One region of the Neorhizobium sp. T7_12 genome, then DNA from elsewhere that is predicted to be linked to it. Evidence: riboswitches for the same ligand, from Rfam matches in the RefSeq annotation. Region 1 holds a riboswitch; the other holds the start of a gene.

Region 1 (4,520 bases):
TGTCGGCGGCCTCGATCAGCGCCGGCTTGGCGTTGCGGCCGGTGACGACCACATGCAGATCCGGCCGCCGTGCCTGTAGCGCGGCGACGATCTTGTCGAGATCGAGATAGTCATAACGGAGCGCGATGTTGAGTTCGTCGAGGATGACGAGCCCGATCGTCTCGTCCGCCATCAGCTCGAGTGCCTTTTCCCAGGCCTTTTCCGCCGCGGCGACGTCGCGCTTCAGGTCCTGGGTCTCCCAGGTGAAACCCTCGCCCATCGTGTGCCAGACGACGCGGTCGCCGAAGACGGCAAGCGCGGGCTGCTCCCCGGTCGACCAGGCGCCCTTGATGAACTGTACGACGCCGACCCGGCGGTTGTTGCCGAGCATGCGCAGCGCCAGGCCGAAGGCGGCTGTGGATTTGCCCTTGCCGGGGCCGGTATGGACGATGAGAAGACCCTTTTCCTGGGTCTTCTCGGCCACTTCCGCATCCTGAACCGCCTTGCGGTTCGCCATCTTGGCGCGGTGACGCTCGACGGACGCCTCGTCGATCTCCTTCACCGGGAAACAAGCTTCGCCGGAGATCCGGCAGAAGCTCCCTCGCCAGCGCGGAACTTTTCGCGGACGACCCCGGCCAGCGCACCGAGCACCGCCCAGAACACCAGGTTGGTGGCGTAGACGGCGTTGACGAAGCGAGCATGGAGATCCATCGGGACCGCCGTTTCATGGCTTGGCGGCAGCGGCGCGCCGACCAGATGCGGGGCGATCAGCAGCACGATCGCAAGGGCTGCAAACACAGCCGAGCGGGTATAGGCGAGCAGGCCGAGACCCACTGCCGTGCAGACCGCCGTCGAGACCCACCAGATCTGGCGCGGGCCGAGTTCCGCAGCCGGCATGCCGGGCAGTTCCGGCGGCAGGCCGAGGCCGGGCGCGAGAATGACGGCGAGGAAGCCGGCAATGCCGAACATCAGGCCACCGCGCCAGCCCTTGAAGCCGCCGAACGCTTCCGAGGCGGCAACCAGGACAAGGGCAAAACCGATAGCCGACAGCATGTCGGCGGCAGCAGTATAGATGAAACGCTCGAAGCCATCGGCGGGAGCCCAGGCTTCCTCGCCGTGGTGATGCTCGGCGGCGGATGCCGTGGCGCCTGCGGCAGGTGCAGCATCATGGCTGTGGCCCGCCTCGGGCGCGGCATTTTCGAACACTTCCGCCTGCAGGATCAGCGGCACGGTGGAGAAGCTCTGCATCACGGTCAGCAGCAGTCCGGACAAAAGTCCGGCGATCACCGCCGTGAAGACGATGTTGCGAAACAACGACATTGGGGAGAACTCCTCAGTGGCAGGGGAAGGCGAGCGAGTGGCGCGTGTCATGCGCGGCGTTATGGACGACTTCCAGATGCGAGAAGCCGACAAAGCCGACGATGAACAGGCCGAGCAGGGCCGTCATGCTGAGGGGGATGATTTTCGAAGCGGAGAGGCTGACTGCAGCTGCAGCAGAATTCAGTACCATGATCTCGTCCTTTCGCCCTCCACCCGAGGGCCGTTCACGTTCTTTGCCGCCTCTGGCAGGTCTCCTGGCTCGCGGATCGGACGCCTTCTCCCGCCTTCCCAGGATACCGTTGACCGGATTTCCCAGTGGCTTGACGGCCGGACGGCCGTTTTGGTCGAAGACTTTCCGCTTACAGTTGCGGGGGCAGCCGCGGGTTGGACGGCAGAATTCCGTCGCACCGCATTCCCTCTAAAACCCTTTCGGGCACCATAGGCTCGGTCACTATAGACGAATTCGGCGTCACGGCAATCGCCTTTGCGACGCATTGACATGGGCCTGCGACCGGGCTTACTTGAAGAGAGATGGTCCCTTTCCGGCAACGGGGAGGGCTAAGAGAGAATGCGGTGCGATCCCTTTTTCAGGATCAATGCCGCGGCTGCCCCCGCAACTGTAGGCGGCGAGCCATTGCCTAAAACGGCCGTTCGGCCGTCAAGCCACTGGGAAATCCGGCCAACGGTATCCTGGGAAGGCAGGCAAATGGCGACGACCCGCGAGCCAGGAGACCTGCCGTCCGATTAATTTTGCTTCACCGGGCGGGGTGCTCCGGAGGAAGTTTCTCGATCACCGCAGAGGGATTTCGACCTTCTGCTCCGCGCCCCGATTTTTCGACCCCGGCGGGAACGCGGCTGACCGATGAGTGACCACCGACCAGATGATCCGGCAACCGCCGGCCCGGCAGATGTGACGATTTTCGTCTGCACCAATTGCCGTGACGCGTCCGACGGCGAAATCCGACCGGGCATCGCACTGATCGCGGCGCTGCGCGAGGCAGCAAGCGGCAAGCCGCTCGCGGTCAAGCCCGTCACCTGCCTTGCAAATTGCGAAAAAAGCCCGAGTGCCGCCTTCAACCACAAGAGCGGCTGGTCCTATGTCTTCGGCCACCTGTCGCTCGACAATGTCGAGGACATCGTCACCGGTGCGATGATGCTGGCCGAGGACGAGCGCGGCTTCCTTCCCCTTCGCGGTCGCCCGACCTGCCTGCGCGGCAAGGGCATGACGGCCCGTATTCCACCCTTTCATCACCACGAGGACATGCCATCATGAGCGTTTCGTTCGACCGCGTTCCCTGCACCGTCGTTACCGGGTTCTTAGGCGCCGGCAAGACCACGCTGATCCGCAACCTGATCGAAAACCTGAAGGGCAAGCGGCTGGCGATCATCGTCAACGAATTCGGCGATGTCGGCATCGACGGCGACGTGCTGAAGGGCTGCGGCATCGAAAGCTGCCCGGAAGACAACATCATCGAGCTTGCCAACGGCTGCATCTGCTGCACCGTGGCGGACGATTTCGTGCCGGCGATCGACCGGATCCTGGCCATCGAACCCCGCGTCGATCACATCCTCATCGAGACCTCCGGCCTCGCGTTGCCAAAACCCCTCGTCCAGGCCTTCCAGTGGCCTGACGTCAAGGCACGGGTGACTGTCGACGCGGTGATTGCCGTCGTCGACGGACTGGCGCTTGCCGAAGGTCGCGTAGCCGACGATCACGAGGCGCTGGAAGCGCAGCGCGACGCGGACGGCTCGATCGACCATGACGACCCGGTCGAGGAAGTGTTCGAGGACCAGGTGGCGTGCGCCGACATGATCGTGCTCACCAAGAGCGACCTCCTGGATGCCGCCGGCCTCGCGACCGCCAGGGATCGCGTGTCCGCCCATCTGCCACGTGCCGTAAAAATCGTCTCGGCCGCCAACGGCGCCATCGATCCGGCCGTGCTGATCGGCCTCGGCCTCGCCGTCGAGGACGATATCGAAAACCGCAAGACCCATCACGACGACGAACTCGACCACGATCACGACGATTTCGACAGCTTCGTCGTCGATCTGGCCGCAGTCACCGACGCCGAACAGCTCGCCGCACGCATTTCCGCGACGGCGGAGGCGGAAAACGTGCTGCGCATAAAAGGCTTCGTGGAAGTCGCGAACAAGCCGATGCGCCTGCAGGTTCAGGCGGTAGGATCGCGCGTGAACCATTATTTCGACCGCGCCTGGGCACCCGGCGAAGCGCGGACAAGCCGCCTCGTCGTGATCGGCGAAAAAGGCATCGACCGCGCCGCGATCGAAAGGATGCTGGCCGCATAAGAAGGCCCGAGGGAAGGATGCACATACTCGCCACCACATCGTCGTCGCTTGACGACCTCATCGAACCGGTCGACCTCAACCAGTCGCCGGCCGATGTGGTGGTGCTGTCCTTTTCCGGCAGCGACCTGAACGGCATCGCGGCCGTCTGGGGCTCAAACTTGCCGAGCCTGCGGCTGACCAGCCTTTCCGACCTGCGCCATCCGATGTCCGTCGATCTCTGGATCGAGAAGACGGCGGCCCATGCCAAGATCATCCTCGTGCGCATTCTCGGCGGTTACGATCGCTGGTCCTACGGTGTCGAGGAGCTTTCGCGGCTGGCGCGCCGCAGGAAGATCGCGCTGGCGCTGCTGCCCGGCGAATGCAGCATCCGCGACGAACGGCTGATCGCGGCCTCGACCGTTGCGGAAGACCGGATCGCCGGCATCCTGAGCTGTTTCCGCGAGGGCGGTCCGGCGAATATGCGGCTTCTGGCGACGCTGCTGACGACGCTGGCCGAGGGCAAAACGGAAACGCTGCCGCAGGCAGCCCCGGTGCCGAAGGCCGGCTATTACGCACCCGGAACAGGCATCGTCGAGGCCAATGAACTGCTGGCCCGCTTTACGCCGGATGCGCCGCGCCTGCCTATCCTGTTCTACCGCTCCATGCTGCTTGCGAATGACGCGGCGCCGATCGACGAGCTGTTCCAAGCAGTGAAAAAGCGTGGTTTTGCACCGGTGCCGATCTTCGTCGGCGGGCTGAAGGAGCCGGATGCACTGGCCTTCGTCGAACAGGCGGTCTCGGACCTGAAACCTGCGGCCATTCTTTCCACCACCGCCTTTGCCAGCGGCACCGACGGCAACGGCGAAACGATTTTCGACCGCACCGGCGTGCCGGTCTTCCAGATCGTCGTCGCCACGACCCGCCGCGATGGCTGG
Region 2 (4,520 bases), on a different contig from region 1:
ATCCAGGATTTCGAGGCCTATCTCGACCAGCTGAACCGCTTCGTCTGGCGCTCCGGTTTCGTCATGAAGCCGATCTTCAGCGCCGCCAAGGTTTCCGAAAAGAACCGGGTAATCTTCGCCGAGGGCGAGGACGAACGGGTGCTGCGCGCCGCTCAGGTTCTGCTCGAGGAAAAGACGGCAACCCCGATCCTGATCGGCCGTCCTTCGGTCATCGAGGCGCGGCTTGCCCGTTTCGGTATCCGGATCCGCCCGAATGTCGATTTCGCCGTGGTCAACCCGGAAGACGATCCGCGCTATCGCGACTATGTCGATGAATATTTTGCCCTGGTCGGCCGCGAAGGCATCAATCCGGAAGCGGCGCGCACCATCGTGCGCACCAACAATACGGTAATCGGTGCGCTGGCGGTCAAGCGCGGCGATGCGGACGCGCTGATCTGCGGCGTCGAAGGACGTTACGACAAGCATCTCAGCGACGTGAACCAGATCATCGGCAAGCGGCCGGGCGTCTGTGCCTTCTCGGGCCTCAGCCTAGTCATCTCCCAGCGCGGCGCGATGTTCTTCACCGACACGTTCGTGAATTACAATCCATCCGCGCAGGAGATCGCCGAGATCACCATTCTGGCGGCAGAGGAAATCCGCCGGTTCGGCATCGCCCCGAAGGCGGCGCTGATCTGCCACTCGAATTTCGGCTCGCGCGATTCGGAAAGCGCCCAGAAGATGCGGGCTGCCCTGAAGCTGGTCCGCCAGCGGGCGCCGGAGCTGGAAGTGGACGGCGAAATGCAGGGGGGCTCGGCATTGTCGGAAACACTGCGCAAGCGGGCCATGCCGGACAGTTCGCTGACCGGCGAAGCCAACCTGCTGGTTTTCCCGAATCTCGATGCGGCAAACATCTCGCTCGGTCTGGTCCGCAACCTCACGGACGCTCTGCATGTCGGCCCGATTCTTCTCGGGGCGGCCCAGCCGGCGCATATCCTGTCGTCCTCGGTGACGTCTCGCGGCGTGGTGAACATGGCGGCGCTCGCCGTCGTGGAAGCCTCGCAGCCAAATCTGCAGATTCAATCCTGAGTTGCCATCTTCTCGTGCTTTGGCGCGAGCGCCGTTCGGGGGCCCGAACGGCGCTTGGGATCGATTTCACCGTGCGGTGATCGCGGCTTTATGAGATTATCAACCGGCACGTTCCATGATGCCATCTCCCATTAGGAGAGGATGCCGGAATTGCCGATACCGCTTCGCGGCCTGCTGACCATACCGCTCTTGCTTCTGCCTGCCGCAGCGCTGGCGGGGGACCCTGCCGTTTGTGCAGCCCTTTACCGGAAACTTGGAAACAGCCCGCAGATCATCGGCAACACGTCTGCGGCGCGCAGCTACGCCCAGCAGCTTGGCGAATACAATACCGATATCCGGGAATTGCGGGTCGACATGCGCCGAGCCGGCTGCGGCAATGGCAGCGTCGTGGTTCTGGGTGGCCCGAATGCCGAGGTCTGCGGCCAGATGCGGGATGCGCTGGAAAGAATGGAGCAGAGCCGCGACGCGCTGGCGGCGGAACGGAACAGTTCGCGGCAGATGATCCTGCCCTCGGAAGAGCGGAATGCCATTCTCGCCGCCATTCGCGAACAGCGCTGCATCCCCTCCTTCGAGCCGCTGCCGCCTGTTGTCGACGACCGCCGAAAGGTGCCGGGCATCGAACTTCCGAGAGAAGAGCAACCCTATTCCGGGATTACCAAACTGCAGACCCGCCCGCAAAAGCCGCAGGCCGCGCTCCAGCCGCCGGTGCTCACGCCGCCGCCGGAGCGGCCATACGATCCAAACAAGAAGGTGCGCACTGTCGGGCCGGCTTTCCTGCCCGAAGCGGATATCGACCTCAGCAATCCGAAATCGGCAGGACCGCAGCCGCAGCAGTGATCAGCGGTTCTCCCAGCGATCCTGGAAGATCAGCTCATCCAGGGCCAACCTCTGGCGCCAGCCCTTGAGCGCCAATTCCGGCTCGGCGTAGAGCCGGTCGGTATAACCAAGGCACAGCCAGGCGACGATCTCGACGCAGTCGGGAATGCCCAGCAGTGCACGCACGTCCTCCTCGCGAAAAATGCTGACCCAACCGACACCGACGCCCTCGGCTCTTGCCGCAAGCCACAGGTTCTGCACGGCGCAGACGGTCGAATAGACGTCCATGCGCGGATTGTGGGTGCGGCCGAGCACGACCGGGCCGGCACGATCCGGATCGCAGGTGACGCAGATCGACAGCGGCGCCTTGACGATGCCTTCGAGCTTGAGGCTGCGGTAGAGGTCGCGGCTTTCCTCGGCAAACATCTCCACGGCCTCGTCATTGGCACGCGAAAAGGCAGCCCGGGCGGCCTCCCGTACCGCCTGATCGCGGATGAGGATGAAATTCCAGGGCTGCATGAAGCCGACCGAGGGTGCCGAATGCGCGGCGCCAAGCAGCCGCCTTACCAGGTCGTCCGGCAGCGGATCGGGCAGGAACTGGTCGCGCACGTCGCGGCGCGTCTCGATCGCCCGGTAGACGGCCGCACGCTCGGCCTTCGAAAATTCACCGGCAGGCAGCAAGGCATGCGCGAAAGGATCAGGCTGCATCGTTTGTCCCCAACAATGCCGTCGCTCCCCTGCCTTTCAGAAGCAAGGAGAGGTCCGAAACCTTTCCGCCGTCCGCGCGGGCTGGTCTATCTTGTCAGGCCGGTCTTCTGACTTGGCTTCATCCGCCTCAACCGCCGCCTTCCCGGTTTCCCAGTGGCTTTCATATCCTGCGGCCGAGCGTCCACCTCACAGCGTTGGGCACGTTCCGGTTCCACCCCGGATTCCCGATTCTCCGGCTTGTCGCCGGCACCTGACAGGATCGGTTATGCCCTTACGCTATCCTCCGCGCAAGGCACTCATGCGACGGGGAAATAGCGCACATAGGCAAACTCATCGCCATCCGGCGACCAGTTCGGCGAATTCATCGTGCCCTGCCCGCCGAAAAGCTCGAACAGCGTTTCGACATTGCCGCCGTCCATGTCCATGAGCCTGACGCGGACGTCGAGATCGCGCGGGTGGTCGAAGACATCGGCGTCGTAGGAGACAAAGACGATCTTGTCACCCTTCGGTGACGGATGCGGGAACCAGTCGCCGTAACCGCCATCGGTGATCCGCTCGGCCACGCCGCCGGCGGCCGGAACCCGCCAGATCTGCGTCAATCCGGTGCGGCTGGAATTGAAATAGATCCATTTTCCATCCGGCGAAAAATCCGGCCCGTCGTTGCGGCCCTCGCCGAAGGTCAGCCGCGTCTCTGCGCCACCTTCGATGCCGATCGTATAGATGTCGAACTCGTCGCCGCGGATGCCGCAATGGGCGAAGCTTTTTCCGTCCGGCGACCAGCCATGCCAGTAGGACGGCAGGTTTTGGGTCACCAGCCGCGGCACGCCGCCGCCTGCGGGAAGGACATAGATCGCCGACTTGCCGAACTCTACCTTGTCGGAAATGGCGATCAGCGAACCGTCCGGCGAAATGCCGTGGTCGTTGTTGCATTGGCGGGCAAAGCCGCTATCGACCAGTTCCGGTCCATCATCACCCTCCGGTGACAGACGATAAATCAGCCCCTCGCTGTTGAGCATCAGGTAGCGCCCGTCGGGCGACCAGTTGGGCGCCTCGAACAGGGCTTCCGTCTGCCAGACCACCCGCATCATCCTCGTCCGGATATTGAAGATCTCGACCGAGCTGCGCAGGGCCATGATCCTCTCCTACCGATCGCGGAAACGGTTGGTGATCGGATAACGCCGATCGCGGCCGAAGTTCTTCTTGGTGATCTTGACGCCCGGCGCCGATTGGCGCCGCTTGTATTCGGCGAGATAGAGCAGGTGCTCGATCCGGTGAACGGTTGCGATGTCGTGGCCGCGGGCAACGATCTCCTCGGTCCCCATTTCCAGCTCGACCAGGCATTCGAGGATATCGTCGAGCACCGGATAGGGCGGCAGCGAATCCTGGTCGGTCTGGTTGGGTCTGAGTTCCGCGGACGGAGCCTTGGAGATGATGTTCTTCGGGATCACCTCGCCGCTCGGGCCAAGAGCCGTCGGCGGCAGGTGCTCGTTGCGCCAGGCGGCCAGCGCATAGACCTGCATCTTGTAGAGGTCCTTGATCGGGTTGAAGCCGCCATTCATGTCGCCGTAGAGAGTCGCGTAGCCGACCGACATTTCCGACTTGTTGCCGGTCGTCACCACCATCGAGCCGAACTTGTTCGAGATCGCCATCAGGATCGTGCCGCGCGCGCGGCTCTGGAGGTTCTCCTCGGTGATCCCCTCCTCGGTTCCTTCGAACAGGTCGGCCAGCGCCGACGAAAAACCGTCCACCGGCTCGGCGATCTGCACGATGTCGTAGCGGCAGCCGAGCGCCTTGGCGCAATCGGCCGCGTCCTTCAGCGAATCCTCGGAGGTGTAGCGGTAGGGCAGCATCACCGTGCGCACCCTCTCCTCGCCCAGCGCATCGACGGCGATCGCCGCGCAGATGGCACTGTCGATGCCACCGGAGAGGCC

What was found. A riboswitch is a leader RNA that binds a small molecule or an ion and turns the genes downstream of it on or off. The one in region 1 is predicted to bind cobalamin.
Region 2: linked by a shared signal. The riboswitch ahead of bluB (5,6-dimethylbenzimidazole synthase) and the one ahead of C5J26_RS25845 (DUF1636 domain-containing protein) in region 1 are both predicted to bind cobalamin.

Annotation. Positions count from the first base shown of each region.
Region 1 is NZ_PVBK01000017.1:34,934-39,453, forward strand. Features, by position in the region: gene cobO (cob(I)yrinic acid a,c-diamide adenosyltransferase) at 1-541, opposite strand, end outside; gene C5J26_RS25835 (CbtA family protein) at 538-1,299, opposite strand; gene C5J26_RS25840 (CbtB-domain containing protein) at 1,313-1,489, opposite strand; cobalamin riboswitch at 1,526-1,755, opposite strand; cobalamin riboswitch at 1,815-2,055, shown strand; gene C5J26_RS25845 (DUF1636 domain-containing protein) at 2,162-2,572, shown strand; gene cobW (cobalamin biosynthesis protein CobW) at 2,569-3,606, shown strand; gene cobN (cobaltochelatase subunit CobN) at 3,624-4,520, shown strand, end outside.
Region 2 is NZ_PVBK01000002.1:513,197-517,716, reverse strand. Features, by position in the region: gene C5J26_RS08520 (NADP-dependent malic enzyme) at 1-1,065, shown strand, start outside; gene C5J26_RS08515 (hypothetical protein) at 1,207-1,902, shown strand; gene bluB (5,6-dimethylbenzimidazole synthase) at 1,903-2,589, opposite strand; cobalamin riboswitch at 2,669-2,858, opposite strand; gene C5J26_RS08505 (TolB family protein) at 2,886-3,716, opposite strand; gene C5J26_RS08500 (NAD+ synthase) at 3,732-4,520, opposite strand, start outside.